DNA from 3 places in the Pradoshia sp. TA40_28 genome. Region 3 is predicted to be linked to each of the others. Evidence: riboswitches for the same ligand, from Rfam matches in the RefSeq annotation. Region 3 holds a riboswitch; each other region holds the start of a gene.

Region 1 (10,181 bases), on a different contig from region 3:
GTTGGTTATCATTTTCTCTTTGTTTTTATTGTTTAAAAAACGTCCTTTAAGTGTTGTCTTTTTAACTACCGTGACATTGTCAGGTGGTTATGTGAACCATTATTTAAAATGGATTTTCCAACGAGAGAGACCTTCGTTAAATCCATTGGTTGAGGTAAATAGTTTTAGTTTTCCGAGTGGCCATGCTATGTCCTCTTTCATCCTATATGGGGCACTGATGATCATAACAACCAGAATCACCAAGAGCTGGCCGGTCCGATTAGGTGTCTATGCAATTTGTACATTCATGATTTTAACGATTGGATACAGCCGAATCTACTTGGGGGTTCATTTTCCGAGTGATGTTATTGCCGGTTTTATTGCAGGCTGTGCATGGCTAGCGATCATTGCAGTTTTATTTAAGTTTGGAGAATATAGAAAAATAAAAAGTTCGAAATCGTAGATAGGTGTCTGTAAGCCATAATGGTTTACGGACACCTATTTTTTTTGGAAGCTGCATGAAAATCCAACTTGTATACTTTTCGGATTGAATGCAGTCACATTCATAGTCTCAAATCAATAGAAATTGTCATTCTTATTAGAAATGAAGAAAGGCTCTGAAAAGACAACCGAAGGCGATTATGTCATTAACAATGGATATGGTATAATTTTCATGCAACTATATGGTGCGGGTGGTATGCGCCTTCTTTTCCTTATAACAAGTGAGGGGAGGTGATATACCAATGGATTTTCTTATAGCTCTGGCAAAAGATGTAGCCATGATTTTCTTAACAACTTTTGCTGCAGGCATCGCCACGCGATTCGCCAATCTCAAGCTTAAGGGCAAACGAAAAACCACCCCGCGCCGACCAAAGCATAAGGGTGGTTCTCCTAAGAACTAACTAATTTGCATACCACTCGCTTGTTAGTTGCACCAGGGAGTTACCAGCTCTCTGGTTTTTTTACTATATGTTTATATGTTTATACTATACCCTAAATAATAGAAATTCAATCAAAACTGTACTAGGGAGCCAATTGATGTTCGCCTTTTTTATCGAGTGACAAACATATGGAATGTCATAAGATGCATCGATTTATTTACCTATTCGATAAAAGGCTACTTAGTGGCCGTAACATTGATGGATAAGCAGGGTTTCATTGGTTTCGTTTGAACTCTAACAGATTTAAATCCTGTCTTCGTAAGAACCTCTTTAATTTCTTCCGCATATTGATGAGCCTGTTCTTCCGTTGCCTCTTCCTGTCTCGGTTGCACTGTGATTGTAAGGCCGCCATTCTCTTTTAATAAGGAATGTATTTTTTGAATGCAAGCTTCCTGGTTATCCCATAATGGATAACTGTTTACGCTAAAAATGTTATCGTACACCATTGGACTGGGCAATTCGAGTACAGTTCCATTAAATAAACGAAGCTGATTGCGGTCGAGTTGTTCCTGATTTCGTTTGCTTGCGTTTTTAACCATTTCTTCAGATGGGTCAACTCCATCGATTTGAACGGTCGGGTGTTTTTCAAAAAGGATATGCATTCCTTCCCCGGGGCCAAACCCAATTTCAAGCAGCGTATCATTCGGTTTAATAGATAATTGAGCAAATGTCCATTCATACAATTCTTCATTTTCATAGGCCATGATTTTACCAGCTAGTTTTCCAAGTACACCAGTTGGATTTTTAAATTGATTGGTTAAGATCTCTTTCATTTATCATCACTCCTATACGTAACATACCCAAAAAAATAAATGGCTAACTCTATCAAATTAATTATCTAAATAGATTGAAATAACTGAAAATTTATAGTAAATTAGGTAAATATATAATTTCATATTCTTATCTAGAGAGATGGAGGGACTGGCCCGTTGAAATCTCAGCAACCTGGATTCTAAAGTCCAAGGTGCTAAATCCAGCAAGCATTGCTTGAAAGATGAGAGACCTTAGGAAAAGGGCTTTCATATAATGAAAGCTCTTTTCTATTAGTCTGTTTTCCTCATCATCCATTCACTTTACCAAATTAGGGGGGAAAGACAGTGAATCTTTTGGAGACGTTAGATGAAAAAATTCTGGTTGCAGATGGGGCGAGTGGTACACTTTTATATTCTTTTGGAATTGATAGCTGTTTTGAAGAACTTAATCTGACAGATCCTGATCAAATCAAAAAGATGCACAGAAGTTATATTGGGGCGGGTGCTGATATCATTCAATCCAATACATTCGGTGCAAATTTCCATAAATTAAAAAGGTATGGCCTCGAAAGGGAAGTTTTCAAGATTAATGGGGCCGGAATGAAACTGGCCAAAGAAGCTGCTGACCCGAATACCTTTGTCATTGGGACAATCGGGGGATTGCGGAGCTTTAGAAAGTCGGAATTAACATTAAATGAAATTAAGGCATATTTTGAAGAGCAGCTGCTCGCTTTATTGAAGGAAGAACCAGACGGAATTTTACTGGAAACTTATTATGATTTAGAAGAATTACTAATGGTCTTAGAAGTAGGAAGAAAAAACAGCCATCTTCCTTTTATCACGAATATTTCCCTGCATGAAACAGGTCTATTGCAAAATGGAATGCATGTCAGTGAGGCGTTTTCTCTTTTAAAAAAGGAAGGAGCCGATGTCGTCGGGATTAATTGCCGGATGGGCCCGTACCATATGATTCAATCGTATGAAGAAGTGCCGCTTTTAAAAGATACGTATTATGCAGCATACCCGAATGCTAGCTTACCTGATTTGTCTGATGGAAGATATGTCTATTCAACAGAAGCTGACTATTTCATCAACAGCTCCAGACAGCTTGCGAAGCAGGGCGTACGCCTGTTAGGGGGATGTTGTGGGACGACGCCTGCACATATTCAAGCCATACGTAAAGGGATCGAGGGTCTTCTTCCTGTTAAGGAAAAAGATTTTGTAGCCGAGCCGAAAAATCAACCTTTCTCTTATGAAGGCATTCACCTTAACCGAACAGGGCCTGATACAATTTCAAGTAAAGCTAAAAGACAAACGACCGTCATCGTTGAACTGGACCCACCGAAGACACTTGGGCTAGAAGAGTTTTTGAGAGGAAGCCAGTATTTATTAGATTCAGGTACTGATGCGATTACCCTTGCGGATAATTCATTGGCTTCCCCGAGAATATCGAATCTGGCCGTAGCTTCCATTTTACAAGTTAAGTTAAATACATTGCCCCTTGTCCATTTAACTTGTAGGGATCATAATCTGATTGGCTTGCAATCGCATTTAATGGGGATGCATTCCCTCGGATTATCTGAGGTTTTAGTCGTGACAGGTGATCCTTCAAAAATTGGAGATTTTCCAGGAGCGACTTCCGTATATGATCTCTCTTCTATGGACTTAATTTCATTAATCAAGCAATTGAATGAAGGCCGATCCTATTCCGGAAAATCGTTAGGAAGCCGGGCAAATTTCGAAGTTGCTGCAGCCTTTAACCCACATGTAAAGTACATAGATAAAGCTGTACAGCGAATGGAGAAGAAGATTCAGGCAGGTGCAGATTATTTTCTGACCCAGCCAGTATTCAGTATCGAAAAATTAGAGGAAGTATACGCAGCAACCAGGCATATTACGAAGCCGATATTTATTGGCATCATGCCTTTAACGAGTCATAGGAATGCAGAGTTTTTACATAATGAAGTCCCTGGAATATCATTGCCGGCGCATGTTCGGACAGCAATGGAAAGGGCGGGTGCTGATCAAGAGAGTTGCGCACGTGAAAGCTTCGCCATATCAAAAGAATTAGTGGATGCCGCAAAGGAATTATTTAATGGAATTTATATTATTACACCTTTTATGAAATATGAATTAAGCGGGCGTTTAGTGCGATACATCAAGGAACAAAAATCAGTTGTCAATAGGGAAGTGCATTTATTATGAAAGCAGAAAGATTAAAAGACTTATTAGGTGAAAGAATTGTGATTCTGGATGGAGCAATGGGAACTATGATTCAGGCACATAATTTAACAGAGGAGGATTTTGGCGGAGAACAATACGATGGGTGCAATGAGTACTTATCGATCACCCGTCCCGATATAATCCAATCCATCCATGAAGAATATTTGGCAGCGGGAGCGGACATTATTGAAACAAACACGTTCGGTGCAACGCCAATTGTCTTAGATGAATACAATCTTGGCCATCTGGCTTATCAGCTTAATAAACAATCGGCCCAATTGGCACGAAAAGCTGTTAATCAATTTGACACTTCTGACAGCCCTCGCTTTGTTGCTGGTTCAATGGGACCTACCACTAAAACCCTATCCGTCACAGGTGGAGCCACTTTTGAACAATTGGCAGAGTCTTATGAAGAACAAACGAAGGGGTTACTGGATGGCGGAGTTGATGTGCTACTTTTGGAAACGTCACAGGACTTACTAAATGTGAAAGCGGCTTATATCGGAATGCAAAAAGCATTCTCGACTTTGGGAAGAGAAGTGCCGTTAATCATTTCAGGAACGATTGAACCAATGGGAACCACTCTTGCAGGACAAACCATTGAAGCTTTTTATATATCAATCACGCATATGAAGCCCCTTGCGATTGGACTTAATTGTGCAACGGGTCCCGAGTTCATGGCTGAGCATATCAGGTCTTTATCTGAGTTAAGCACTGCCCATGTAAGTTGTTATCCGAATGCCGGATTACCAGATGAAAATGGCCAGTATAACGAAACGCCATCTTCACTCAGTAAGAAAATTAAGCAATTTGCTGAAAAAGGATGGATTAATTTGGTCGGCGGCTGCTGCGGAACGACTCCCTACCATATCCGCGCTATTAAGGAAGCTGTTAGTAGAATAGAACCGAGAAGGATAAAAGGTAAGCAGTCTATGCATGCTGTCTCCGGTATAGAAGCCTTGATTTATGATGATTCGATGAGACCTTTATTCGTAGGGGAACGGACAAATGTGATTGGGTCCAGAAAGTTTAAAAATCTGATTAAAGATAAAAAGTTCGAAGAAGCCTCCGAGATTGCCAGACAGCAAGTTAAAAAGGGAGCTCATGTAATTGATGTATGTCTTGCTGACCCGGATAGCGATGAAGTATCTGATATGGAAGCATTCATGAAAGAAGCGGCTAAAAAAATTAAAGTACCCTTTGTCATTGATTCAACGGATGAATTAGTCATTGAGAGGGCACTATGTCATTCTCAGGGAAAAGCAATTATTAATTCAATCAATTTAGAAGATGGGGAAGAACGTTTTGAGAAGATTGTGCCACTTGCTAAACAGTATGGTGCTGCTTTAGTTGTGGGAACAATTGATGAACAAGGCATGGCCGTAACGGAAGAACGTAAACTAGCGGTTGCACGCAGATCGTATCAACTATTAACGAAAAAGTACGGAATCGAGCCGGAGGATATCATTTTTGATCCGCTCGTATTTCCGGTTGGAACTGGTGATGAACAATACCGCGAAGGCGCGGCAGAGACGGTAAAGGGACTAGCAGCGATTAAAAAAGAGCTTCCGCGATCATTAACGATTTTAGGCATTAGTAATGTATCGTTTGGGCTGCCGAATGAGGGACGAGAGGTTCTGAATGCCGTTTATTTATATCACTGTACGAAAGCTGGCCTGGATTACGCCATTGTTAATACCGAGAAATTAACGCGGTTTGCTTTAATCCCTGAAGAGGAAATTCGATTATCAGAGAATTTATTATTTCATAACTCAGAAGAATCTTTAGCTGAATTTGTTGCCTTTTACAGAACGAAAAAGCCGGTTCAAAAGGAGACAAAAGAGAAGCTGCCATTACTGGAGCGGCTTCCTGAATATATTATTGAAGGAACGAAGGATGGGTTAAAGGAGGATATTGAAGAAGCTCTGCAAACGGGGATGGAGCCTCTAGATATCATTAATGGTCCTTTAATGGCCGGTATGGCGAAAGTGGGAGAACTATTTAATGATAATCAATTAATCGTGGCCGAGGTATTACAAAGCGCAGAAGCGATGAAAGCGGCTGTTTCCCAGCTGGAGCCTTTGATGGCGACAACAGGCAAGACGTCAACAAAAGGAAAAATGGTACTCGCCACCGTGAAAGGTGATGTGCATGATATCGGTAAGAATCTCGTGGATATCATCATGAGCAATAATGGATATGAAGTCATAGACCTAGGAATTAAAGTGGCTCCGCAAACCTTGATTGAATCCATACGGAAAGAAAATCCGACCATTATCGGTTTGTCCGGTTTGCTCGTAAAATCGGCCCAGCAAATGGTGATTACCGCACAGGATTTAAGAGAAGCAGAGATCGATGTGCCGATTGTGGTTGGAGGAGCGGCTCTTACCAGAAAATTTACAAGGGGACGAATCGCTCCGGAGTATAAGGGTCCTGTCTTTTATGCAAAAGATGCCATGAACGGGCTGGATTTAATCAATCAGCTTCATGATGAAGAAAAAAGACCTTCATTCCTTGCACAATTAGAGGCAGAAGCGGTTAAGCAGGCAGAAGTCATTTCATTTGAGAAAAACAGAAGTATCCAAGTAGAAGAAAAACGAGAAAAAACAGTGAAGGATCAAGAGAATGTTCCTGCTCCTGAAGATTTACACAGGCATGTACTGCAGGATTACCCACTATCTCAAGTGTATCCATATGTGAATAAACAGATGTTATTCGGACATCACCTCGGAATGAAGGGGAAAGTGGCGCGGTTATTTGAGGAAGAGAATCCTAAATTAGTGGAACTTGCCGCTATAGTGGATGAAATCCTTGAGAACAACCAGATTAAATTATCGGCTATGTATCAATTTTTCCCAGCGAAAAGTGATGGTGAAATGTTGAAAATATGTTCTCCAGCCAATCCAGATGAAGTGCTCGAAACATTTGATTTTCCAAGGCAATCCAAAAAGCCTTATCTATGTTTATCTGATTATGTAAAAGATCAGGAGTCAAGTGTCCAAGATTATGTCGGATTAATGATTGTCACAGGCGGTAAAGGTGTCAAGGAAATAGCGGAAAGATGGAAAAAAGAAGGACAGTATTTAAAAAGCCATGTCATCCAATCACTCGCGCTCGAATGTGCCGAAGGGTTAGCCGAACGAGTCCACCAACTCATGAGAGACGCCTGGGGAATCCATGACCCTATCGACATGACCATGAAAGAACGACTAAGCGCCAAATATACAGGCCAGCGTTACTCATTTGGCTACCCAGCCTGCCCGAATCTGGAAGATCAGGAAAAGCTCTTCAGGTTGCTCAAGCCTGAAGACATTGGAATTCAATTGACGGAAGGGTTTATGATGAATCCCGAAGCATCTGTCTCGGCAATGGTCTTTTCGCATCCGGAGGCGAGGTATTTTAATGTGGGGCGGGAGGAGTAATTAGATCAGCTGGATAGAAAAGTGATCTTCTAAGTTGTCAGGGGGGAGTTTGAATTTCTTCTGGGATGTTTAAGTGTTCAGAAGGGTTTTATTTTGAACGGAATTTAAAGCGACTCAAATCCTTATACAGAAGGATTTGAGTCATTTTCTCATGAGGTTTACTTAGTAAAATAACGGGAATTGTTCAATTTATCTATTTGTTTACACAAATTACAGACGATTTTACAAGTTAAATAAAGGTTAAACAATGTCCGGTTTTTCGGATTTTTCCAGCCGAACAAGAATACCTATACCTACCAAATGTGTATATAAATTCAATAAATATATTGTATATAAGTTAAGTTATAATATATTATTTTAATAAAGCTGAATTTTTTATGTGTAGAAAGGTTGATGAGGTGGAATATTATGGATCTGCGATCGCAGTTAATGAAAAGGATAAATTAGTCTTAAATATTATCCCGGAATCGTATTTAGGGTTATATTTAGATAATGATATATGGTTAAATGATCAAGTTTTATTATCTGAAATCCCATCTCATTACATTGAGGTAGGAATTAAACATTTACCAAACGCTTATGATTTAAATTTAAGATTAAATCAATGGTTTAAATTAAAATTAAATGAAAGTGTAGAAGGAGATGTGATTTTTTATAATTCTATAATGGATAATAATAGTATATTTATGGAATTAGATGATATTCAATTTATTGACGGTCGTTCAACATTTGGTAGGAAATTACATAAAAAATTTTCACTAGATGATTTACTGGATTCAACTGCTGAAGAGATTAAAAATAAACTGGATGGCAGGAATTACAATTTTTTAGCGATTTATAACGTTGGGCAAGGTAGTTGTAATGCTATTTGTGATGTTATAGGAAAACCTCAACTTTACTTTGATTTAGGTGGGGGATATGGGAAAGAAAGTTTAACCTATCCATCTGATTTAGAACTTTGTAATTGTGACTCTCCTCCAATTGTATTGTCACATTGGGATGGAGATCATTGGAAATCTATCAGGAAATTTTCTTCGTTTGAAGAGTCGGATTGGATAGTTCCAAGACAAAAATTGTCCGCTGATGCACTAGCTACCGCTGAAGCAATATGTAAAAAAGGGAATCTATTTATATGGCCAGAAAATTTAGATAGTTTATCTTTTAACGCTGGACAAATATTGAAATGTAATGGGAATACTATAAATGATTCTGGTTTAGCATTTATATATATTAATAATAATAGAGAGTGTGTGAGGGAGACCTTACTACCAGGGGATGCTAAATATAAGTATATACCTTCCATAGGAGAAATGAAGTTTAATAATCTTATAGTTACTCATCATGGCGGGGTTAAACCTACTTTAGTACCTTTACCTAAATGCTTAAGATGGAATTACCATATTTACTCATATGGTTTGAATAACTCTCATCAACACCCAAGACCATTAACCGAAAAATTACATACTAACGCTGGTTGGTTAAAAAGATTCGACACTGTACAAGGGCATATAGGTTTGCATGGTGTATATAGAAGGTCTAACTATCATGTGAATTTTGATGGTACAAATTGTAATACAATAATTAGAAACTTAGCCCCATAAAAGAAAATCTAATCCTAAAATATATTAATAGGATCAAGCATTTGTGTCCTTTTTAGTGCATACAAAGAACGGGAGGTTACCTGAATATAATAGATAAACACAATACACTTTATTGGATAGCGATGAATTAGCCAAAAGCAATCACTTGTATCAATATATCGCTAAAAGATAGGGACATTCTAATTGCCTTTTATCGACAATTTTTATTGGTGAAAACTACGTAGTTTTCGCCTTTTTAAATTTTATATATAACCATATATTGGTTTATAAGGTAAAAATATCTGATATAATTCTGTTAGACATAATTTGAGTGGTGGTATTAAAAATGGAGGGATATTATGTTTTTGAAAAGTTTAACAGTTATCAACTTTAGAAAGTTCGGAATAGAAAATAACAAGATAGAATTCGTTGATCCTAAAAGTTATCAAGAACAAAAAGATGAAGAGGAGATCAATATTGCTCCGACTACAACTTTAATAGTAGGAAAGAATAATTGTGGAAAAACAACAATTGTTAAAGCATTAGATTATCTTATGAACAATAACAAAGAAATATTTAAATCAAACGATTTTAATTATTTATACTTGAAAAATCTACTAGAAAAGAATAAATTACAACTTTCAACAGTAGTAGATAAATCCGAATATAAAATTGAAGTACCATATCTTCAATTTAAAATTTGTATAGGAATTGAAGATAATAGCAATGATTTGATTACAAACCTTATTCCTTTTATGAGATTAGATGATGTAAATAATTCTGAATTAGAAATTAATATAAAAGTGGAATTAGAAGATGAGGAAGTTTTCATTACAGATTTGAAAAAGTTATTAGAGAGAAATCATAATCTAGGTGTATTATTTAGAAAATACCTAGAACTGATAGATAATTCTATTTTTGAAATAAACTACTACAATGCTGGTAATGATAAAATAAGTAATTTTAATATAAAAAATTTAATTGAATTGAGACCGATTAAAGCAAATAATATTGAAAGTGAAAAATGCTTGTCGAAAGCTTTTAGCAAAATAATTGAATACCGTTATAAGACCTTATTTGGAGAAGAAGTAAATGATATAAGTTTGAAAATAAGTCAAATAAATGAAGATCTTACTCAGTTAATTAGTGAAAAACATACAAATAGTATCAACGAGTCTTTAGAAGAGATTGAATCGAATGATAAACTTAAAGTCCTTTTAAGTGCAGATTTGACATTTAAAAAAATGATGAATAATTTAATCAAATATGAATATGTTGAGCGTG
Region 2 (10,181 bases), on a different contig from region 3:
TGGAATGGATATTATCATTTCACATGGTAATGGTCCACAAGTTGGTAATATTCTTCTTCAGCAAAAAGCGGCTGATTCAGAAAAAAATCCAGCCATGCCTCTTGATACATGCGGAGCTATGTCTCAGGGGATGATTGGGTATTGGATGGAAAATGCAATGGACAAGGCCCTTTCCAGAAGAGGAATTCACAAGGATGTAGTGGGGATTGTAACAAGGGTTGTTGTTGATGAAAATGACGGAGCCTTCAAAAATCCTACAAAACCAATTGGTCCTTTTTACTCAGAAGAAGAAGCGATGAAACTAATCCAAGAGACTGGTGCTTCCTTTAAGGAAGATGCAGGCAGAGGTTGGAGAAGAGTAGTGCCTTCCCCAAAACCAGTCAGCATACTGGAGCATAAGAGTATTAACAGTCTTGTGGAAAGCGGAAAGATTGTTATTTCTACAGGCGGCGGTGGTATTCCAGTTCTGAAGTCCAATGATGAATTAATTGGAGTAGAAGCTGTTATCGATAAAGATTTTGCTTCTGAGAAGCTGGCTGAATTAGTAGATGCAGACGCTTTAATTATTTTGACTGCAGTAGATAACATCTATATTAACTATAATCAGCCGAATCAACAAAAACTAGAATCCATTACAACTCAGGAAATAAAAGCATTGGCGGAGGAAGGTCATTTTGCACCAGGCAGTATGCTTCCTAAAGTAGAAGCTGCCATTCAATTTGCAGAATCAAGACCAGGCCGTTCGACAATCATTACATCCCTGGATAAAGCATTGGAAGCATTAAAAGGAAATGCCGGAACAATCATTTCCATGCAGGAAGAAAAAATAATGGCCTAATAATTATGAATGAAAATATACCCCAATTCATTTGATGATTTGGGGTATATTTTGTTTTTACCTAGTTTAGGCGGAGCGCAATACCTACACCTTGTACATATAAATGTATAAAGAAACTTATTTTTTAAATTGGTTATTCTGACTGTTTACTTTAGAATGATGCTTTTCATGATGTGGACCGGCATTCCCCTTAACGCTTGCAGCACTGACTCCTGCTTTGCTTGGATTCTTTTTAAGCTTTGCCATTAAAATCACCTCCTGTATTAGTTTGACCAAACTAAAAATTAATAACAAATTACCATTTTTTTGATTTTACAATTGCGGAATTTTCTAAAATCTTTTATAGTTAGAGATGTAGGATTTTTATTCCATATTTTTTTGCAGTAAAAATGAATGAGCATTCATTCAAATTAAAGGGGGATTTAATGTTGAACCTTCAAATTAAAAAAGTAGCTGTACTTGGATCAGGGGTTATGGGTTCGGGAATCGCAGCACATTTAGCCAACATTGGAATTCCGGTTAAGCTATTGGATATTGTTCCAAGAGAACTTAGCGCGGATGAGGAGAAAAAAGGGCTAACTCTTGAAGACAAACAAGTACGTAATCGTTTGGCCCAAATATCCATTCAAAAACTACTTAAACAAAAACCTGCACCTTTAACCTCCAAGAAGAATTTATCTCTTATAGAGCCGGGAAATTTTGAAGACGACTTGTCGAAAATTAATGACTGTGACTGGATTATTGAGGTCGTTGTTGAAAGACTTGATATTAAACAAAGTGTATTTGCACAAATAGATGAATATAGAAAACCAGGCAGTATTATAAGTTCGAATACATCTGGGATTTCCATTGAGGCCATGGCGGAAGGACGTTCTGAGGATTTCCGTAAGCATTTCCTTGGTACCCATTTCTTTAATCCACCTAGATACTTGAAGCTGCTAGAAATTATCCCAACCAACGCAACATCACCTGAAGTAGTAAGCGCAATGAAACAATTTGGGGAAGATGTTCTAGGCAAAGGCGTCGTAATAGCAAAAGACACCCCGAATTTTATTGGAAACCGAATTGGAACCTATGGTTTATTAGTAACCGTTCGTGAAATGATGGAGCGAGGCTATAGTATCGGTGAAGTTGATTCTGTTACTGGTCCTTTAATTGGCCGTCCGAAGAGTGCTACGTTCCGTACACTCGATGTAGTGGGACTGGATACATTTGCCCATGTGGCTAAAAACGTATATGACAATGTAGATGATGAAGCAGAGAAATCTGTATTTGAAATACCTGAATTTATGAAAAAAATGCTTGAAAACGGATGGTTGGGAAGTAAATCCGGCCAAGGATTTTTCCTTAAAAAAGGAAAAGAAATACTAGAACTGGATCCTTCCACTTTGGAATATGTTGAACGGAAAAATTTAAAAGCTCCATCGTTGGATATGGTAAAGCAAGAGAAAGGCGCTGCAAGAAAATTGAAAGCGCTTATCTATTCGGATGATCGTGTCGGTGAATTGTTATGGAATGTGATCAGCCCTACGTTACTCTATTCGGCAGACTTACTTGGTGACATTGCGGATGATATTGTAGCCATCGACCAGGCAATGAAGTGGGGATTCGGATGGCAGCTTGGACCATTTGAAACCTGGGATGCGATTGGTTTAGAGAAATCCGTTGCCAAGATGCAGGAGGAGGGCCAACGTGTTCCTGATTGGATTACGCAAATGATAGATAGTGGCGCTACAACCTTCTATAAAGAAGGAGAAAATGGAACTCTTTATTATGCAAACGGCGAATATCAACAACTTGAAGTGAATGAAAAAAATATTAATTTGAAGTTGATTAAGAAACAAAAAGGGGTCATTAAGAAGAATAGCGGTGCCAGTCTGATCGATATAGGTGATGGCGTAGCCTTGCTGGAATTCCATTCACCTAATAATGCGATTGGTTTTGACATTATCAATATGATTAATTATGCAATTGAAGAAGTAGAGAAGAATTACAAAGGATTAGTCATAGGGAACCAAGGTAAAAACTTCTGCGTTGGAGCCAACTTGGCTATGATTCTGATGGAAGTACAAGATGACAATATTTTTGATGTGGAAATGATAACACGTCAATTCCAGCAAGCAATGATGAATATTAAATATAGTAGGAAGCCGGTCGTTGCCGCACCGTTTAATATGACGCTAGGCGGCGGGGCTGAAATTTGCCTGCCTGCAGCAAAAATACAGGCTTCATCTGAGACGTTTATAGGCTTGGTAGAAACCGGTGTCGGCTTATTACCTGGCGGCGGTGGAAATAAGGAGCTTTATATTAAATATTTGAATAGCTTACCGAACGGGGTTGATTTCGACCTTACTAAGATTGCTATTAATGTGTTTGAAACAATTGCTACGGCCAAAGTATCGACTTCAGGTGACGAAGCCAGAGAAAATAACTTCTTGAATAACAATGATGGAATCAGCTTTAATCCTGATCATCAGCTATATGATGCAAAACAGGCTGTTATTGCCTTGTATGATACGGGCTATAAGCCGCCGGTACGCAAAAAAATTCCGGTATCAGGTGAACCGGGTTATGCGGCTCTTTTATTGGGAGCGCAGTCCATGCTTTATTCCGGTTATATCTCAGAGCATGATTTAAAAATCGCCCAAAAGATTGCTTATGTTTTAGCTGGCGGAAAAGTGCCATATGGAACAGAGGTAGATGAACAGTACTTACTTGATTTAGAAAGAGAAGCGTTCATTAGTCTTGTCCAGGAAGGGAAAACCCAACAGCGCATGCAACATATGCTTGTTAAAGGAAAACCATTACGTAACTAATAGAACAGAAATTTGATTGATTAAGAGGAGGATTGGCATGAGAGAAGCAGTAATTGTTGCCGGAGCCAGAACCCCGGTTGGCAGAGCCAAAAAAGGAACTCTTGCAAATGTTCGACCAGACGATTTAGGTGCATTAGTAGTAAAGGAAACTCTGAAACGAGCAGAAAATTACGACGGGCCAATTGATGATATGATCTTTGGTTGCGCGATGCCTGAAGCTGAGCAAGGGCTTAATGTGACACGTAATATCGGCGCCTTGGCAGGTTTGCCATACAATGTGCCAGCTATTACGATTAACCGCTATTGTTCATCAGGTTTGCAATCTATTGCCTACGGTGCGGAGCGAATTATGCTCGGGCATTCAGAAACGGTCATTTCCGGCGGGGTTGAATCGATGAGTATGGTTCCAATGATGGGGCATGTTGTTCGTCCAAATTCCAAATTGGCTGAAGCAGCTCCTGAATACTATATGGGAATGGGACATACAGCAGAAGAGGTTGCAAAAAAATACGGTATAACACGTGAAGAACAGGATGCCTTTGCTGTACGCAGTCATCAAAAGGCTGCACAGGCCATCCGTGATGGAAAGTTTAAAGATGAAATTGTTCCAGTAGATGTGACTCTTCGTCATGTTGGATCAGATCATAAATTGAAAGAGCGCTCTGTCCAATTTACAACCGATGAAGGGGTTCGTGAAGGGACGACAAAGGAAGTACTGGGGAAATTAAGACCTGCATTTTCACTTACAGGAACAGTGACAGCCGGCAATGCTTCACAAACAAGTGATGGAGCAGCAGCTGTTTTACTGATGGACCGGGAGAAGGCGGAAGCGGAAGGCTTCAAACCACTTTTGAAATTCCGCTCATTCGCTGTTGCGGGTGTACCTCCTGAAATTATGGGGATCGGTCCGGTAGAAGCGATTCCTAAAGCGCTTAAGCTGGCTGGATTAAGCTTATCGGATATTGGTTTATTTGAATTGAATGAAGCATTTGCATCTCAATCCATTCAAGTCATACGCCACTTGGGAATCGATGAGGAGAAAGTAAATGTGAATGGCGGTGCGATTGCATTGGGTCACCCACTTGGTTGTACCGGTGCAAAATTAACCCTGACACTTTTAAATGAAATGAAACGTCGTAATGAGCAATTTGGCATTGTAACTATGTGTATTGGCGGAGGCATGGGCGCCGCTGGTGTATTTGAATTATTGGCATAAAAATGTAAAAGGGATGAGATGATTGGGCATAGAAACTCCCTGGTCATCTCCATATAAGGAGGAAATATAGTGGCTAATCAAACTGAAGAAGTATTAAAAGGCGGAGCATTTTTAATTGAGGATATTGAAGCAGAAGATATGTTTACTCCTGAGGATTATACAGATGAGCACAAAATGATTGCAAAAACGACTGAAGATTATTTAGTAAATGAAGTGTTGCCTCAAGTGGAATATCTAGAAAATCATGAGTTTGATCGTTCAGTGAAATTATTGAAGCAAGCTGGAGAACTTGGATTATTGGGTGCGGATGTACCGGAAGAATACGGCGGTTTAGGCTTGGATAAAGTAAGCTCTGCCCTGATTTCAGAAAGATTATCACGTGCAGGAGGATTCTCCATTTCTCATGGAGCACATGTTGGAATCGGATCACTGCCAATCGTTTTATTTGGTAATGAAGAACAAAAACAAAAGTATCTGCCATTATTAGCTACGGGTGAAAAATTAGCTGCCTATGCTTTAACAGAACCAAGCTCAGGTTCTGATGCACTCGGAGCAAAAACAACAGCTAAATTAAATGAAGCTGGAACTCACTACATTTTAAATGGTGAAAAACAATGGATTACAAATGCAGGCTTTGCTGATGTATTTGTTGTATATGCGAAAATTGATGGAGATAAATTCTCTGCATTTATCGTTGAAAGAGAATACCCTGGTGTCTCTACTGGAGCAGAAGAAAAGAAAATGGGAATCAAAAGCTCTTCAACCAGAACACTAATCCTTGAAGATGCTGAAGTACCTGTTGAGAACTTATTGGGTGAAGCGGGAAGAGGGCATGTGATTGCCTTTAATATTCTTAATATTGGCCGTTATAAATTGGGGGTTGGCGCAGTTGGGGCTTCCAAGCGCGGATTTGAATTGGCTGCTACGTATGCTAATCAGCGCCAGCAATTTAAAACACCAATCTCTTCGTTTAATTTAACAAAAGAAAAGTTGGCTACAATGGCTTCCAAAATATATGCAGCAGAAAGCTCTGTCTACAGAACTGTTGGATTATTTGAAGAAAGAATGAGCCGACTTAGTGATGAAGAGGTCAAAGATGGGAAAGAAGTCGCAAAGGCTATTGCTGAATACGCGATCGAATGTTCCTTAAATAAATTCTTTGCTTCTGAAGTACTGGATTATGTTGTCGATGAAGCCGTTCAACTTCATGGTGGATATGGATTTATGGCTGAATATGAAATTGAAAGAATGTATCGCGACTCTCGCATCAACCGTATATTTGAAGGTACAAACGAAATTAACCGTCTGCTTGTACCTGGAACATTCTTGAAAAAAGCGTTAAAAGGTGAATTACCACTCTTGCAAAAAGCACAGGAACTGTCTGAGGGATTAATGATGCTTATGCCTGAAGAGCCGGGTACTGAGCCGCTTGATCAAGAAAAGCATCTCGTTAAAAATGCCAAAAATATCGGTATTATGATTGCGGGATTAGCTGCACAAAAATACGGTACTGAGCTGGAAAAAGAACAAGAAATTCTTGTGAATATTGCAGATATCGCTTCTTTCATCTATGCAATGGAATCAGTTGTTCTTCGAACAGAGAAGGCAATTAAAAAAGATGGACTGGAAAAGAATAAACAAAAATTACTTTATACTCAGATCTTCTGCCAGGAAGCATTTGGAGAAATTGAAAAGCATGCTAAAGAAACATTGGTGGCAACAGAAACAGGGGATACATTACGTATGATGACCTCTGCTCTACGTAAATTTACACGTTTCACACCAATCAATGTCATTGCAACTAAACGTGAAGCATCAGAAAAATTAATTGAAGTTGAACGTTACACTGTTTAATCTAGACGGTTATAGAGGAAGCCTGGTGAAAAAACCGGGCTTTTTTCTTTTTTCATATAGAGCAGACTAATGGACACTTATTTAAGCAATGTAAATCAGTTTAAGCGGGCTAAAAAAATATGGTATGCTTCAATTGAGGTGAAAAAACAATGATAACATTCTTTTGGTATCCCAAATGTGGGACATGCAGAAAAGCTAAAAAATGGTTTGATGAAAATGGAATATCCTATCAGGAAATCGATATAGCACAAAATCCACCGTCCAAAGAAGAATTGGAAACAATGTATAAAAAAAGCGGATTGCCACTTCAGAAATTTTTCAACACAAGTGGTATGAAATACAGAGAGCTTGGATTAAAAGATAAAGTGAAGACAATGTCAGAAGATGAAATGCTTACCTTACTTGTATCTGACGGGATGTTGATTAAGCGTCCAATCGCTTATGATGGAGAGAAAGTAACTGTCGGGTTCAAGGAAGAAAATTTCCAAAATTCATGGGCATGAAATTATTGTCAAATGAGTAGTTTGATGTCATGATGAGGTAAGAACCATATATACATTTTGGGGGGATAAGATCATGAGCATTCCAGCAGAATTAAGATATACAGCAGAGCATGAATGGGTTAAACAAGAAGACGGAAAGATTCGAATCGGCATAACTGATTTTGCTCAAAAAGAGTTGGGAGATATCGTATTTGTAGAGCTTCCTGAAGTTGGAGATGAATTAACACGCAATGAACCATTTGGCAGTGTGGAATCTGTAAAAACAGTATCTGAATTATATGCTCCAATCAGTGGTAAAGTTGTTGAAGTAAATGAAGAATTAATGGATAATCCAGAATACGTAAATGAATCTCCGTATGAAAAAGCATGGATGATTTTAATTGAACCATCCGAAACAAGTGAATACGAAGAATTAATGGATGCTGACCAATACGAAACAGCAACTAAAGAAGATTAAAGGAGAAAGAAGCTTTGCTTCTTTCTTTTTTAGTGATCCTAACTATCAATTGTTACTTTTTAGCTGGTTAGGGTAAGATACTTGTAATAAAATGGCGAGAATCTATGTGTGTTTAACATAGTCTCCTGGCAAAAGGTGATAAACATGTGGGAGTCTCTCAACGAAAAAGTAATTATAGTGGAAGGTTCAACTGATCGTAAAAGGGTACAAGCTGTTCTAAATGAACCCGTTGAAATCATATGCACGAATGGAACGATTAGTCTTTCGAAATTGGATGAATTAGTCGATGCACTTGAAAATAAGGAAGTGTATATTTTGGCTGATGCTGATGAATCCGGAGAAAAGCTAAGAAAACAGCTGCGGCGAGAAATGCCGAACGCTTTTCATTTATATATCGATCGGACCTATCGGGAAGTGGCAAATGCCCCGGGGTATCATTTGGCAACGGTTCTCTTAGCAGCCAATATCGATGTGAAGGCTGAATTTTTAAAACAAATAAAGGATGTTAAGCAAAATGAACGATCAAGCTTCGATAAATAAAGCAATCTATACGTTTACCCCCCTTTGCGGTACCTGTCAAATAGCTGGAAGAATGCTTGATATCGCAAAAGAAGTTCTCCCTAGTGCACCATTAGAAAAGGTGAATCTTAACTATTCAAAAGAACTTGCAGAAAAATATCAAATTGAAAGTGTACCGTGCCTCATTTTAATTAAGGATAATCAAGTAATAGAGAAAATATATGCCTTTCATTCCGTTCCATATCTCGTGGATCGATTAAAATTAATTATAGATTAATAGGGATTATTTCTTAGGAAATATGTCGATGAACGATTTGCTAGTGTATGTCTATATAATCGACATACACTTTTTCTTACTTTTTATGAAATATTGTAGGAGAAGTTTGCAGATTATAAGCGTATAATATATTTATTTTAAAAATTCAGAATAATCAGTTGATTAGTATATATCGATATGCTATAGTTTTAACAACTTAATAGTTGCTTGATTCTTATCAAGAGAGGTGGAGGGACTGGCCCTTTGAAGCCCGGCAACCGGTATTTATTATCATACACGGTGCCAATTCCTGCGGATATATATCCGGGAGATAAGGAGAGATGGAAAATGCCTACCTCTTCTTGTGAAGAGGTTTTTTCATTTACTCACTTCTCTACTAAAACGAAATGGAGAGATGTAAAATGGCAAACGAGCAAAAGAAGTATCGGTTTGAAACAGTGGGTATACACGGAGGCCTACAGCAAGATCCATTAACAGGAGCGAGAAGTGTACCAATATACCAATCAAATGCGTATTTATTTAAAGATACAGATCATGCTGCGAACTTATTTGGATTAGCTGAACCCGGATATATTTATACGAGAATCCATAATCCCACATCAAGTGTATTTGAGGAAAGGATAGCTGAACTCGAGGGGGGAATTGGAGCTTTAGCTGTTTCAAGTGGTGCTGCGGCTATCACACTCTCCATTTTAAATATTGCAGGATCAGGTGATGAAATTATCTCTGCTTCCACTCTATATGGAGGAACCTATAATTTATTCGCTAATACTCTTCCTAAGTATGGGATTGATGTAAGATTTGTAGATCCAGTGAATCCAGAAAATTTCAGAGAAGCCATTACTTCAAAGACGAAAGCGATTTTTGCAGAGACCATCGGAAATCCAAGCCTGCAAGTGCTAGATATTGAACGGGTTGCGGAGATTGCCCATGAAGTTGGAATTCCTTTGATCATTGATAATACTTTTGCCACTCCTTATTTAACACGGCCGATTGAATTTGGAGCAGACATCGTCATTCATTCTGCTACGAAGTGGTTACTTGGAAATGGAACGACATTAGGCGGAGTGATTGTAGATGCCGGGAATTTTGATTGGAATTCGCCTAAATTTCCTGGGTTTACAGAACCAGACCCAAGCTATCATGACTTGATTTATAGTGAGGCAATTGGAGCCGCAGCTTTTATTACAAAGGCAAGGGTACAGCTATTGAGAGATTTGGGTCCGTCCCTAAGTCCATACAACGCCTTTCAATTTATTCTTGGATTGGAAACCCTGCATGTAAGAATGAAAGAGCATATCGCTAATACAAGAATAATAGTCGATTATTTAAAACAACATCCTGCCGTATCCTGGGTCTCATATCCAGGCGATCCAGACCATAATGATTTTGAAAAGGCGAAGAAATATTTACCTAAAGGAGCAGGAGCAGTCGTTGTTTTTGGAATAAAGGGAGGACGTGAGGCAGGTAAAAAGCTGATTGATTCCATTGAGCTATGGTCCCATGTGGCCAATGTCGGTGATGCAAAAAGCTTAATTATTCATCCGGCAAGCACTACTCACCAGCAACTTAGTGAGGAGGAATTAAAGGCCTCCGGGGTGCAGGAGGATCTAATCAGGCTTTCCGTCGGTATAGAACATGCAGAAGATTTAATTGAAGAATTGGAGCTGGCGATTGAAAAGTCAACAGGGATTTCTTCGA
Region 3 (10,181 bases):
TACCACTTTTAGACATAAAAAAAAAGAGGCATAATTAGGCCTCTTTAAGACTGTAGACAAAGTTTCCTTATTTCAGGACCAAGTCTACCGTTTTTTTTCAAATCTTCTCTCGTATTCGGTTAACGCTATTTTCTGCAAAATGGGCTCAATTTTTCCACGGGCAAGCATCAACCCTCCTCTCGGAATACTCGAGCTGAATCGAAGTACGCTTTTTATTCCAGCAGGAGTCTTTTTCATTAACTTTCCTTCGTCAAAAATCCAAAAATAAAGAAGGAATTCAGCAATAGACCTCTAATAGGCCAATTGTGAATTCCTTCTACAATCTAAAGAGACATTAATATGCCTCTTTCATTTAAATATGTTTATCGACTTCTTATAAACCAGCTTCAGTACGTAATACTCCTACTTTATCTGTTCTCTCCCAAGGAAGATTTAAGTCATTGCGTCCAAAATGCCCATAAGCTGCTGTTTGTTTATAAATTGGACGTCTTAGATCAAGCATTTTTATAATGCCGGCAGGTCGAAGATCAAAATTAGCACGTACTAATTCAATTAATCTTTCTTCTTCAATTTTTCCTGTACCGAACGTATCGATTGAAATAGATACAGGCTGTGCGACACCAATTGCATAGGCCAACTGTACTTCAGCTTTATCTGCTAGACCAGCTGCAACAATGTTTTTAGCTACATACCTAGCAGCATAAGCTGCAGATCGGTCTACCTTCGTAGCATCTTTACCGGAGAAAGCTCCTCCGCCATGGCGTGCATATCCACCATACGTGTCAACAATAATTTTACGTCCAGTCAGGCCTGCATCCCCTTGTGGTCCGCCAATAACAAAACGGCCTGTTGGGTTAATAAAGTATTTCGTTTCTTCATCAATAAGATGAGCTGGAACAACGGGCTTTATCACTTGTTCTTTTAGATCTTTCTTAATTTGTTCAAGTGTTGTTTCAGCATCGTGTTGTGTAGAGATAACAATTGTATCAATTCTAACCGGTTTTTGATTTTCATCATATTCAACCGTAACTTGTGTTTTACCATCCGGTCGCAAATATGGCAACACGTTCTGCTTACGAACTTCAGCCAGCTTTCTAGATAATTGATGAGCAAGAGAAATTGGAAGAGGCATTAATTCTTCTGTTTCATTGCAGGCAAACCCAAACATCAATCCTTGGTCTCCCGCACCAATAGCTTCTATCTCTTCATCAGACATTGTACCTTCTCTTGATTCCAAAGCCTGGTCAACACCCTGGGCAATGTCAGCAGATTGTTCATCAATAGAGGTTAATACAGCACATGTTTCTGCATCAAAGCCATATTTAGCTCGTGTGTACCCAATTCCTTTGATTGTATCGCGTACGATTTTTGGAATATCAACATACGTAGATGTCGTGATTTCCCCTGCAACCAGAACTAATCCAGTCGTAACAGAGGTTTCACAAGCTACCCTCGCATTTGGATCCTTAGCTAGTATTTCATCCAATATGGAATCTGAAATCTGATCACAAATTTTATCCGGATGACCTTCCGTTACAGATTCTGATGTAAATAAATGTCTTTTATTAGACATATTTCTTCCTCCTTCAGCTTCCCTGTTTATGGCTACTCATTATCTTTAATTATCTCCTGATTATACGAAAAAAGACCTTTCCCCTTTAAAAGAGGAAAGGTCTGAGTCTCAGAAATCTGCCTTTCACTCTCATCGTTCAAGGCAATATAACCTTGCATCAAGTTAGCACCTTTGCGTGATTACTTATAAAAGGAATCAAACTGCAGGTTGCCCCGGCTTCATAGAGCTCGTCTCTCCACCGAGTCTTGATAAGAGTATCCATATTAAATGTATATGATATCTTATTCATCAAAGCCTGTCAACAAATCAATAGGAATATATTGTTAAGGTAACAAGTCATAGTTGGATTCCCTATGGAAAGGCACAATAAAATGTTTAAAATTCGCAATCTAAAAATAATATTGATATAATTAATTTGTGAATATTCTAAATTAACATATATATAAAACACGCTCTATTTTAATTTTAAATATCAAAATTTCATTCTCTGTTTTCATTATATTTGTTATTTAAATATAACAAATAGGATGACCCTGATTTGGAAAACAACGCGATTAGTATGGATAATTATGTTAAATGTGTTATACTAATTTCCATATAATGTACTTATCAAAATTCTGGAAAAGGATGATCTCGTATGAACAGTGTAGGAGTTTCCAATGAATTAAAGCAATTACTTACTCATGATAATATTCATATTCAGCTTTCCGTGCCACAATTAGTTGAAAAAGTATTAACCAGAAAAGAGGGAGTCCTTACATCCACTGGAGCTGTTAAAGCAGAAACAGGCAAATATACTGGTAGGTCTCCAAAAGATAAATTTATTGTTGAAGAAGCTTCCACTATCAATAAAATAGCTTGGGGAAGCGTTAATCAGCCGATATCTGAAGCTGTTTTTTCAAAACTGTATGAAAAAGTAATCGATTACCTCGAAAAAAGAGATGAATTATTCGTCTTTAATGGTTTTGCCGGGGCTGCAACAGATTATCGCCTTCCCATTCAAGTCATCAATGAATATGCCTGGCACAATTTATTTGTCCATCAACTTTTTATCCGTCCCACTGAAGAGGAGCTCCTTGATCATTCACCTGAGTTTACAATTATCTCGGCTCCAGGATTTAAAGCAGATCCGCTAGTGGATGGTACACATTCAGAAACATTTATCATCATCTCTTTTGAGAAGAAAGTCGTTCTAATCGGAGGCACTGAATACGCCGGAGAAATGAAAAAATCTATTTTCTCCATTATGAATTACCTGCTTCCAGAGAAGAATGTGTTTTCTATGCATTGTTCAGCTAATGTTGGTTTTGAAGGCGATGTCGCCCTTTTCTTTGGTCTGTCCGGAACAGGAAAAACCACTTTATCAGCTGATCCTAACCGTCGTTTAATCGGTGATGATGAACACGGCTGGTCGCCTGAAGGTGTATTTAATATTGAAGGCGGCTGTTACGCCAAATGTATTAATCTTTCACAGGAAAAAGAACCTCAAATATTTAATGCAATTCGATTTGGTTCTGTGCTTGAGAATGTAATGGTGGACGAAAATACACGAGTTGCAGATTATGATAATGGAATGTTAACAGAAAATACGCGTGCTGCTTACCCTATAGAAGCCATGCAAAACATCGTCAAACCAAGTATTGCAGGCCATCCTAATACCATCATCTTTTTAACAGCTGACGCTTTTGGTGTGTTGCCTCCAATCAGTAAATTAACAAAAGAACAGGCTATGTATCATTTCTTAAGCGGATATACTAGTAAGTTAGCCGGTACTGAACTCGGAATCACCTCACCGCAGGCAACCTTTTCTACCTGCTTCGGTTCACCGTTCCTTCCGCTGCATCCAACAAAGTATGCTGAGATGCTTGGTAAAAATATAGAGGAACATCAAGTTCAGGTTTATCTTGTTAACACAGGCTGGACCGGAGGCGAATATGGAACCGGCAGCCGTATGAAGCTTTCTTATACACGATTGATGATTCAAGCCGCATTAGAGGGCGAACTGACCAATATTGAAACGGTTCAAGACAGTATATTTGGATTAGCCATTCCTCTACATGTTCCTGGGGTTCCTGATGAAGTTTTACAACCCCAGAAAACTTGGGAAAATCAAGAAGCCTATTATGAAAAAGCAAATGAGCTGGCTGATAAATTCAGAGATAATTTCAAGGAATTTAAAAATATCAATCCTGAGATTGAATTAAAAGGCGGACCAATCAAATTTTAATAAGAAATGGTGCCTAAAAGTCATACTATCTGACTTTCAAGGCACCATTTTTTATTTCCCTCTCATACGTCAACGTATCGATACAAAGTAAAAACAAACCTTTTGCCCAACAATGACCAGGATAAAGGTTTGTTCTTTTAGTATCATTTTAATTACTGGAGTTTAGAGAAATCAATTCATATGTAATGGTCGTATATTTACTTTCCCATTCCACCTTTTTTATCAGCGCTGTTCCTCTCGACTCTCCATCAAGTGTTTTTTTGATATCAATCGGGATCTCAATCGGATATAAACGATAACCTTCTTTTTTTAGAATAAAAAGATTCTCCCCAATACGCTTTTCATTCGCCTTTGTCACAATGAGTGTATTTAACTCCATTGGCATACCCAATTCTCTCATCCCCCAGTTTCATCCTTTTATTTCAATGGTACCATTTGAAGCCGCTTCTTTCATCCATTTCGTCAAATCCGTGACAATCTGCCGGTTTATTTTCGGAGGGAAATAATGAGTATACCCCTTAAGGTACCATACATCGAAACTCTTACCGTAATCTTTTAGCCTGCTTCTTAATAAATTGGCATGTTCAACCGAAACGTTTTCATCTCTTTCGCCATGGATAATCAGAACTTCACATGAGATTTTATCAATTTCATACAAAGGTGTACGGGATTTATATTCATCCGGCAGCTTGTTTGGCGAACCTCCAATAACCCTTTTCAGCATTCTTCTTAAATCGATTCTTTCGACGTAGGTTAGAGTCATATCAGAAACTCCTCCCCATGTGACAAGAGAAGCTGCATCCTGGCAGTATATAGCAGTCCACAATGCCATAATACCCCCACGAGAAAAGCCGAAGATATGAACCCTGTTCGGATTAACTTTTTTATGCTGCTTCAAAAGCTCAAATCCAGCAATGGCATCCCAACGATCTTCTCCAGCAAAATCTTCTTCTCCTTCTCCCCCCTGATTACCACGATAAAACGGTGCAAACACAACAAATCCCTGACTTGCAAACTGAATGATACGTCCTGGACGGACTTTTCCAACATTTTTAATACCTCCGCGCAAATATAAAAATCCATCCATTATTTCATTTATTTTAGGTTCAGCTAAGAGGCCCTTAACCAGCAACCCATTCGATAAGTAGGTAACGATAAATAAGTCTATATCCGGATGCGGTGATGGATATCGACGTTTATCTATGATACTTCCAAGTGATGATTGTAGTTTCTGCATAATCCGGACTCCTTTACGTTTGTAGCATGGGCATTCACACAAATATATACCATACATACAATACTATTAACTAAACTCTGGCATACATACTGCCTACTAAGGAGGAAATTCCCTTGAAACACTATCTTAAAACCATCTTCTTTTGTATGCTCTCCGTTCTGCTTATCTTTAGCTTATCAGCTTGCAAAGAAAGTGAGCCAACTGAAAAAATGACAAAAGTTAAAGTAGCAGAGGTCACCCGCTCCATTTTTTATGCACCTGAATATGTTGCCTTGGCCAAAGGATTTTTTAAGGATGAAGGGCTTGACGTAGAATTGCAAACCGCATGGGGCGGCGACAAAACAATGACGTCCCTTCTATCTGGTGGAGCTGATATCGCACTTGTCGGCTCGGAGACTTCCATTTATGTTCATGGACAAAATTCACGAGATCCAGTTATTAATTTTGCCCAACTTACACAAACAGACGGAACTTTCCTAGTTTCAAGAGAAAAAATCGATAACTTTGACTGGAACATGCTGAAAGATAGTACATTTCTTGGGCAAAGAAAAGGTGGAATGCCACAAATGGTTGGAGAATATGTACTGAAAAAACATAATATCGACCCTAAAAAAGATCTTAAATTAATTCAAAATATTGATTTTGCCAATATTGCCAACGCCTTTGCTTCAGGAACAGGAGATTATGTACAGTTATTTGAACCACAGGCCAGTGTCTTTGAGAAAGAAGGCAAAGGACATATTGTTGCTTCCTTTGGAAAAGAATCAGGCCATGTGCCCTACACCACCTTTATGGCAAAAGAAAGCTATTTGAAGGAAAATGAAGATCTAGTTAAACGTTTTACAAAAGCAATTTATAAAGCACAAAAATGGGTTGAAGAAACGGATTCCAGTGAAGTCGCAAAAGCGATCCACTCGTATTTTGAAGATACAGATGTTGAGATTATTGAAATGGCCATTGATCGATATAAATCTCAGGAATCCTTTGCCCTAAATCCAATTCTTGATGAAGAAGAATGGCTAAATCTACAGGATATCATGAAAGAAGCAGGGGAAATCGATTCCTACATCGATCATAAAACCTTGGTAAATACAAAAATTGCAGAAGAAGTTTCCAAATAAGGTAAGGAGGCAGAGGATATGCCTTTATTAACAATAGAGAATGTATCTCATCTCTATTTATCTAAAACACAAGCGTCTATCGCATTAGAAAATATATCGCTTACGATTGAGGAGGGGGAATTTATTTCCCTCCTCGGTCCAAGCGGCTGTGGAAAAACTACCCTTTTATCCATTATATCCGGACTCTTTAAACCAACCGAAGGAAACGTGAACCTATACGGAAAAGATGTTCTTGCCAATCGTCAGGATATCGGATATATGCTGCAACAAGATTATTTATTTCCCTGGAAAACGATTAAAGAAAATATTCTGATTGGACTAAAATTGTTAAAGCAATTGGACCCAAAGCATGAAGAGCAAACCATCGCTTTATTGGAAGAAATCGGCTTGAAAGATGTATTGACTAAATTCCCCAGAGAATTATCAGGTGGAATGCGCCAACGGGTAGCGCTTGTCAGAACCCTGGCAACAAACCCAACCCTTCTCTTACTCGATGAACCTTTTTCAGCTCTAGATTTGCAAACCAAACTCAAACTTGAAGATATTGTTTCAAGCACATTAAAGTCCTTTAAAAAAACGGCCATTCTAGTTACACACGATATAGGAGAAGCTGTAGCCATGAGTGATCGTGTCTTCCTCCTTTCTCCGAAACCAGGAAAAATTCACATGGAGTTTGATGTCCCAAAAGAGTTAAGAGCATTGTCTCCATTTGACGCAAGAAACCATCCAGACTATTCAGATGTATTTCAGCTTATATGGAAGGAGATGGAACAGTTTGACGGATCATAAGCAAAAAATTAATTTTCTCCACAAGAACTATATCCAACAATTAAAAAACACCCAACATAAAGTTTGGCTCTATCAGGGTGTTATATTCGTTTTATTCTTTACTGTTTGGGAACTCGCAAGTCATTTTAACTGGATAGACCCTCTTCTGTTCAGCTCTCCTTCTAAAATCACCCAAATGCTGATTGAAAAAATAAAGGATGGCAGCCTGATCAGCCATCTCGGACTGACAGTGTTTGAGACGGTAATCAGTTTTATATTAGGTACATTATTAGGGACGCTTCTAGCGGTTGCCTTATGGTGGTCACCTATGCTATCAAAAGTATTGGATCCCTATTTAGTGATCTTTAATGCTATGCCGAAGGTTGCGCTTGGACCTATTATCATTGTAGCAATGGGGCCTGGATTAACATCCATTATCACTAATGGAATCATTATCTCCGTCATCGTTACAACGATTGTCGTCTACACGAGCTTCAAGGAAATCGATCCTAATTATATAAAGGTACTGGAAACATTTAATGCTGGCCGTATGCAAATCTTTAAGGAAGCTGTTTTACCTTATTCTTTTCCAGTCATCATTTCCACGCTAAAAGTAAATGTCGGTCTTGCTTGGGTTGGTGTCATAGTCGGTGAATTTCTCGTCTCGTCACAGGGACTTGGCTATTTAATTATTTATGGATTCCAAGTATTTAATTTCACACTCGTATTAATGTCTTTACTCGTGATAGCCGTATTTGCAACAATCATGTATAAAATGGTCGAGTTCGTTGAAGCTAAATTAATACGCGACCGCTTACAGTAAATGTAACTGATTAATTTTATCCAAGCATATCAAAATTACAGGGTCCTTCATGATAAAACTGTATTGGTCACTCGTTTGAAAGTCATTTGGCAGATTGGATATCATAACGGGTCCATCTGTTTCCATATAATCATCTTTCAATGTGATAGCAGTAAGATCTGCGTAAAAAACGGCCTTTATAAAAGAACCAGCTGGATCGAATACTTTATACTCACCAATTGGAATGACCTTTTTGGCTTCTCCCCCTGTTTCTTCATATACCTCACGAATCGCTGCCTGAACAGGGGTTTCGTTTTTTTCTACCTTGCCTCCCGGAAATTCAAGACCTCTTTTGGTATGCTTGGTGAGAACCCAGCTTTCTTTATACCGACATATGACTAATACATGACCAGCTTCACGTTCAAAATGACCTTGTTCTTCCTGGAAATGGACTTCGTTACCCTGAATATCTTTAAATATCGCCATCTTTCATCTTCCACCATTTCTTATTTATTTTAGTTATCTCAATTATATCAAAATAGACCTTTGTTATTTGTACAGCTAGGCTTTTGCCCTTTACTCATCTTCTTACACAGAATCAACTATCCGATTTACAGATAGAATTAATAATATTTTCTGGATAACAAGAGTACATTTATAAAGGTTGGGGTAAATAATTACTATATAAATCGTGATTTACGAAATTGAAAGGAGTTCTTTACAGTGAATTTTATTGATGAATTGTATCAATTGTATCGTGATAAATTAACTGGCGATGACGAGGATATTGATATTTTAGCTTTAGCCGTATTGGAACAACTTGACCGTAAGGATGTTATGCAATTGATTAATGAACTGGAAGATCGTGAACTGTATAATTTAATGGGTATATACATAATTGATAGCCTAAAAAAACGATTTGCAAAAGAAGATATCCAACAGTCATCGTCAAAATATTTGCATTAAGTAAGAGTACATAGACAAACCTTCTGTAGAGGAGGTTTTTTTTATTTCCGATGATTCTTTTTAAAGCTATACTTGCTCAAAAAGGATAATAGACAGATTTTTTTTGGAAAATAAATGGTATAATCAAATCAACAAAGACTGGGGGTATATACATGGGGATGACAGGGATTTTTATTATAGGAGCAGTTATAATCGCTTTGGTAATAGGGGTCACAGCACTGGTTACTACTAAAGCATATGAATACAAACATACCATTGACCCATTAGAGCATAATCCACATATAGATGGAGAAGAAATTCATCAATCTAGTACCTCCGGGATAAACAATACTAAAGAATCCCCATATTAAATGGGGATTCTGCTTTTTACGCAAATACTTGCTTTAACTCTTCTTTGCTTTGTGTTAACCAAAATTTCATTAACTTTTTGGCACCCTCAAGATCATGTAGCTTAGCTTGACCGCATTGCTTTTCATTTGCTGCTGGGATTTCCGTAATCTCTACAGCTTCTTTCATTGTTTTATCAAGTACATCAATAATTTCCTCAACTGTCGGTTCACCACTGACTACCAAATAAAAACCTGTTTGACATCCCATTGGGGAAATATCAATTATATCAAAATGAGAATAAGCTTCAGAATACTTCCTAATATTAAATGCTAATAGATGCTCTAAAGTATGAATAGCATCTGGCTTCATAGCCTGCTTATTTGGCTGACAGAAACGGATATCAAATTTATTAACAACTCCATCGCTTCCTACTTTATGAACTCCACAGTGACGAACATACGGGGCTTTAACAGCATTATGATCCAATTCAAAACTTTCAACAGATGGCATAATAAAACCTCCCTTTCAGCTATTACTTATTTTACCTGTTCTCATGCAATATTTCATCCCTAAAGTTTGAATTTTCCCTCTTAAGGCATTATGATATGGTTGTATCAAATGATTTTCCCAAAGGAAGCCTAAAAACATGAAAAAATTATTATTAAAAATTGTTCGCTTTTATCAAGTAGCCATTTCACCTTTAAAGCCACCCAGCTGCAGATTTTATCCAACTTGTTCCCACTATGGCCTGGAAGCCATTGAGCGTTTCGGTCCCATAAAAGGAACATGGCTAACCATAAAACGAATATCTAAATGCCATCCTCTGCATGCGGGTGGGTTTGATCCTGTACCTCCAAAACAAGAAAAAAAAGGCTCTTGATTTACTAAAAAAAGCCGTGTATTATACTATATATGCAAATCGGAACCTTTTCGATTTATCTTTTTTTGTTTAACAAATCGTAATGAATACGATTAACGGGAGGATATTATTTTTGAAAAAATTATCATTTATATTCGCACTCATACTTGGCGCGTCTATTTTTCTCACTGGATGCAAGGAGGACAATAGTGCAGCTAATATTCAAAATGAAAACCAGCTTTCCATTTATACAACTGTCTATCCTTTAGAATATATGACCAAACAGATTGGTGGGGAC

The links. A riboswitch is a leader RNA that binds a small molecule or an ion and turns the genes downstream of it on or off. The one in region 3 is predicted to bind S-adenosylmethionine.
Region 1: linked by a shared signal. The riboswitch ahead of AC58NB_RS06345 (bifunctional homocysteine S-methyltransferase/methylenetetrahydrofolate reductase) and the one ahead of metK (methionine adenosyltransferase) in region 3 are both predicted to bind S-adenosylmethionine.
Region 2: linked by a shared signal. The riboswitch ahead of AC58NB_RS13645 (O-acetylhomoserine aminocarboxypropyltransferase/cysteine synthase family protein) and the one ahead of metK (methionine adenosyltransferase) in region 3 are both predicted to bind S-adenosylmethionine.

Annotation. Positions count from the first base shown of each region.
Region 1 covers NZ_JCATZO010000004.1:78,232-88,412, reverse strand. The annotation lists gene AC58NB_RS06360 (phosphatase PAP2 family protein) at 1-442, shown strand, start outside; gene AC58NB_RS06355 (hypothetical protein) at 723-881, shown strand; gene AC58NB_RS06350 (SAM-dependent methyltransferase) at 1,097-1,693, opposite strand; SAM riboswitch class I at 1,818-1,921, shown strand; gene AC58NB_RS06345 (bifunctional homocysteine S-methyltransferase/methylenetetrahydrofolate reductase) at 2,018-3,877, shown strand; gene metH (methionine synthase) at 3,874-7,317, shown strand; gene AC58NB_RS06335 (ComEC/Rec2 family competence protein) at 7,695-8,918, shown strand; gene AC58NB_RS06330 (ATP-dependent nuclease) at 9,257-10,181, shown strand, end outside.
Region 2 covers NZ_JCATZO010000010.1:46,079-56,259, forward strand. The annotation lists gene arcC (carbamate kinase) at 1-838, shown strand, start outside; gene AC58NB_RS13605 (YuzL family protein) at 956-1,084, opposite strand; gene AC58NB_RS13610 (3-hydroxyacyl-CoA dehydrogenase/enoyl-CoA hydratase family protein) at 1,264-3,654, shown strand; gene AC58NB_RS13615 (acetyl-CoA C-acetyltransferase) at 3,692-4,870, shown strand; gene AC58NB_RS13620 (acyl-CoA dehydrogenase FadE) at 4,940-6,724, shown strand; gene AC58NB_RS13625 (arsenate reductase family protein) at 6,874-7,227, shown strand; gene gcvH (glycine cleavage system protein GcvH) at 7,301-7,684, shown strand; gene AC58NB_RS13635 (toprim domain-containing protein) at 7,829-8,224, shown strand; gene AC58NB_RS13640 (thioredoxin family protein) at 8,199-8,480, shown strand; SAM riboswitch class I at 8,692-8,797, shown strand; gene AC58NB_RS13645 (O-acetylhomoserine aminocarboxypropyltransferase/cysteine synthase family protein) at 8,882-10,181, shown strand, end outside.
Region 3 covers NZ_JCATZO010000019.1:3,954-14,134, forward strand. The annotation lists gene AC58NB_RS16695 (hypothetical protein) at 85-237, opposite strand; gene metK (methionine adenosyltransferase) at 374-1,573, opposite strand; SAM riboswitch class I at 1,700-1,828, opposite strand; gene pckA (phosphoenolpyruvate carboxykinase (ATP)) at 2,211-3,800, shown strand; gene AC58NB_RS16710 (DUF2584 domain-containing protein) at 3,949-4,191, opposite strand; gene AC58NB_RS16715 (alpha/beta hydrolase family protein) at 4,210-5,037, opposite strand; gene AC58NB_RS16720 (ABC transporter substrate-binding protein) at 5,151-6,158, shown strand; gene AC58NB_RS16725 (ABC transporter ATP-binding protein) at 6,177-6,947, shown strand; gene AC58NB_RS16730 (ABC transporter permease) at 6,934-7,749, shown strand; gene ytkD (RNA deprotection pyrophosphohydrolase) at 7,741-8,214, opposite strand; gene AC58NB_RS16740 (DUF6154 family protein) at 8,452-8,694, shown strand; gene ytzI (YtzI protein) at 8,847-9,044, shown strand; gene AC58NB_RS16750 (S-ribosylhomocysteine lyase) at 9,061-9,534, opposite strand; gene yidD (membrane protein insertion efficiency factor YidD) at 9,671-9,904, shown strand; gene AC58NB_RS16760 (metal ABC transporter solute-binding protein, Zn/Mn family) at 10,017-10,181, shown strand, end outside.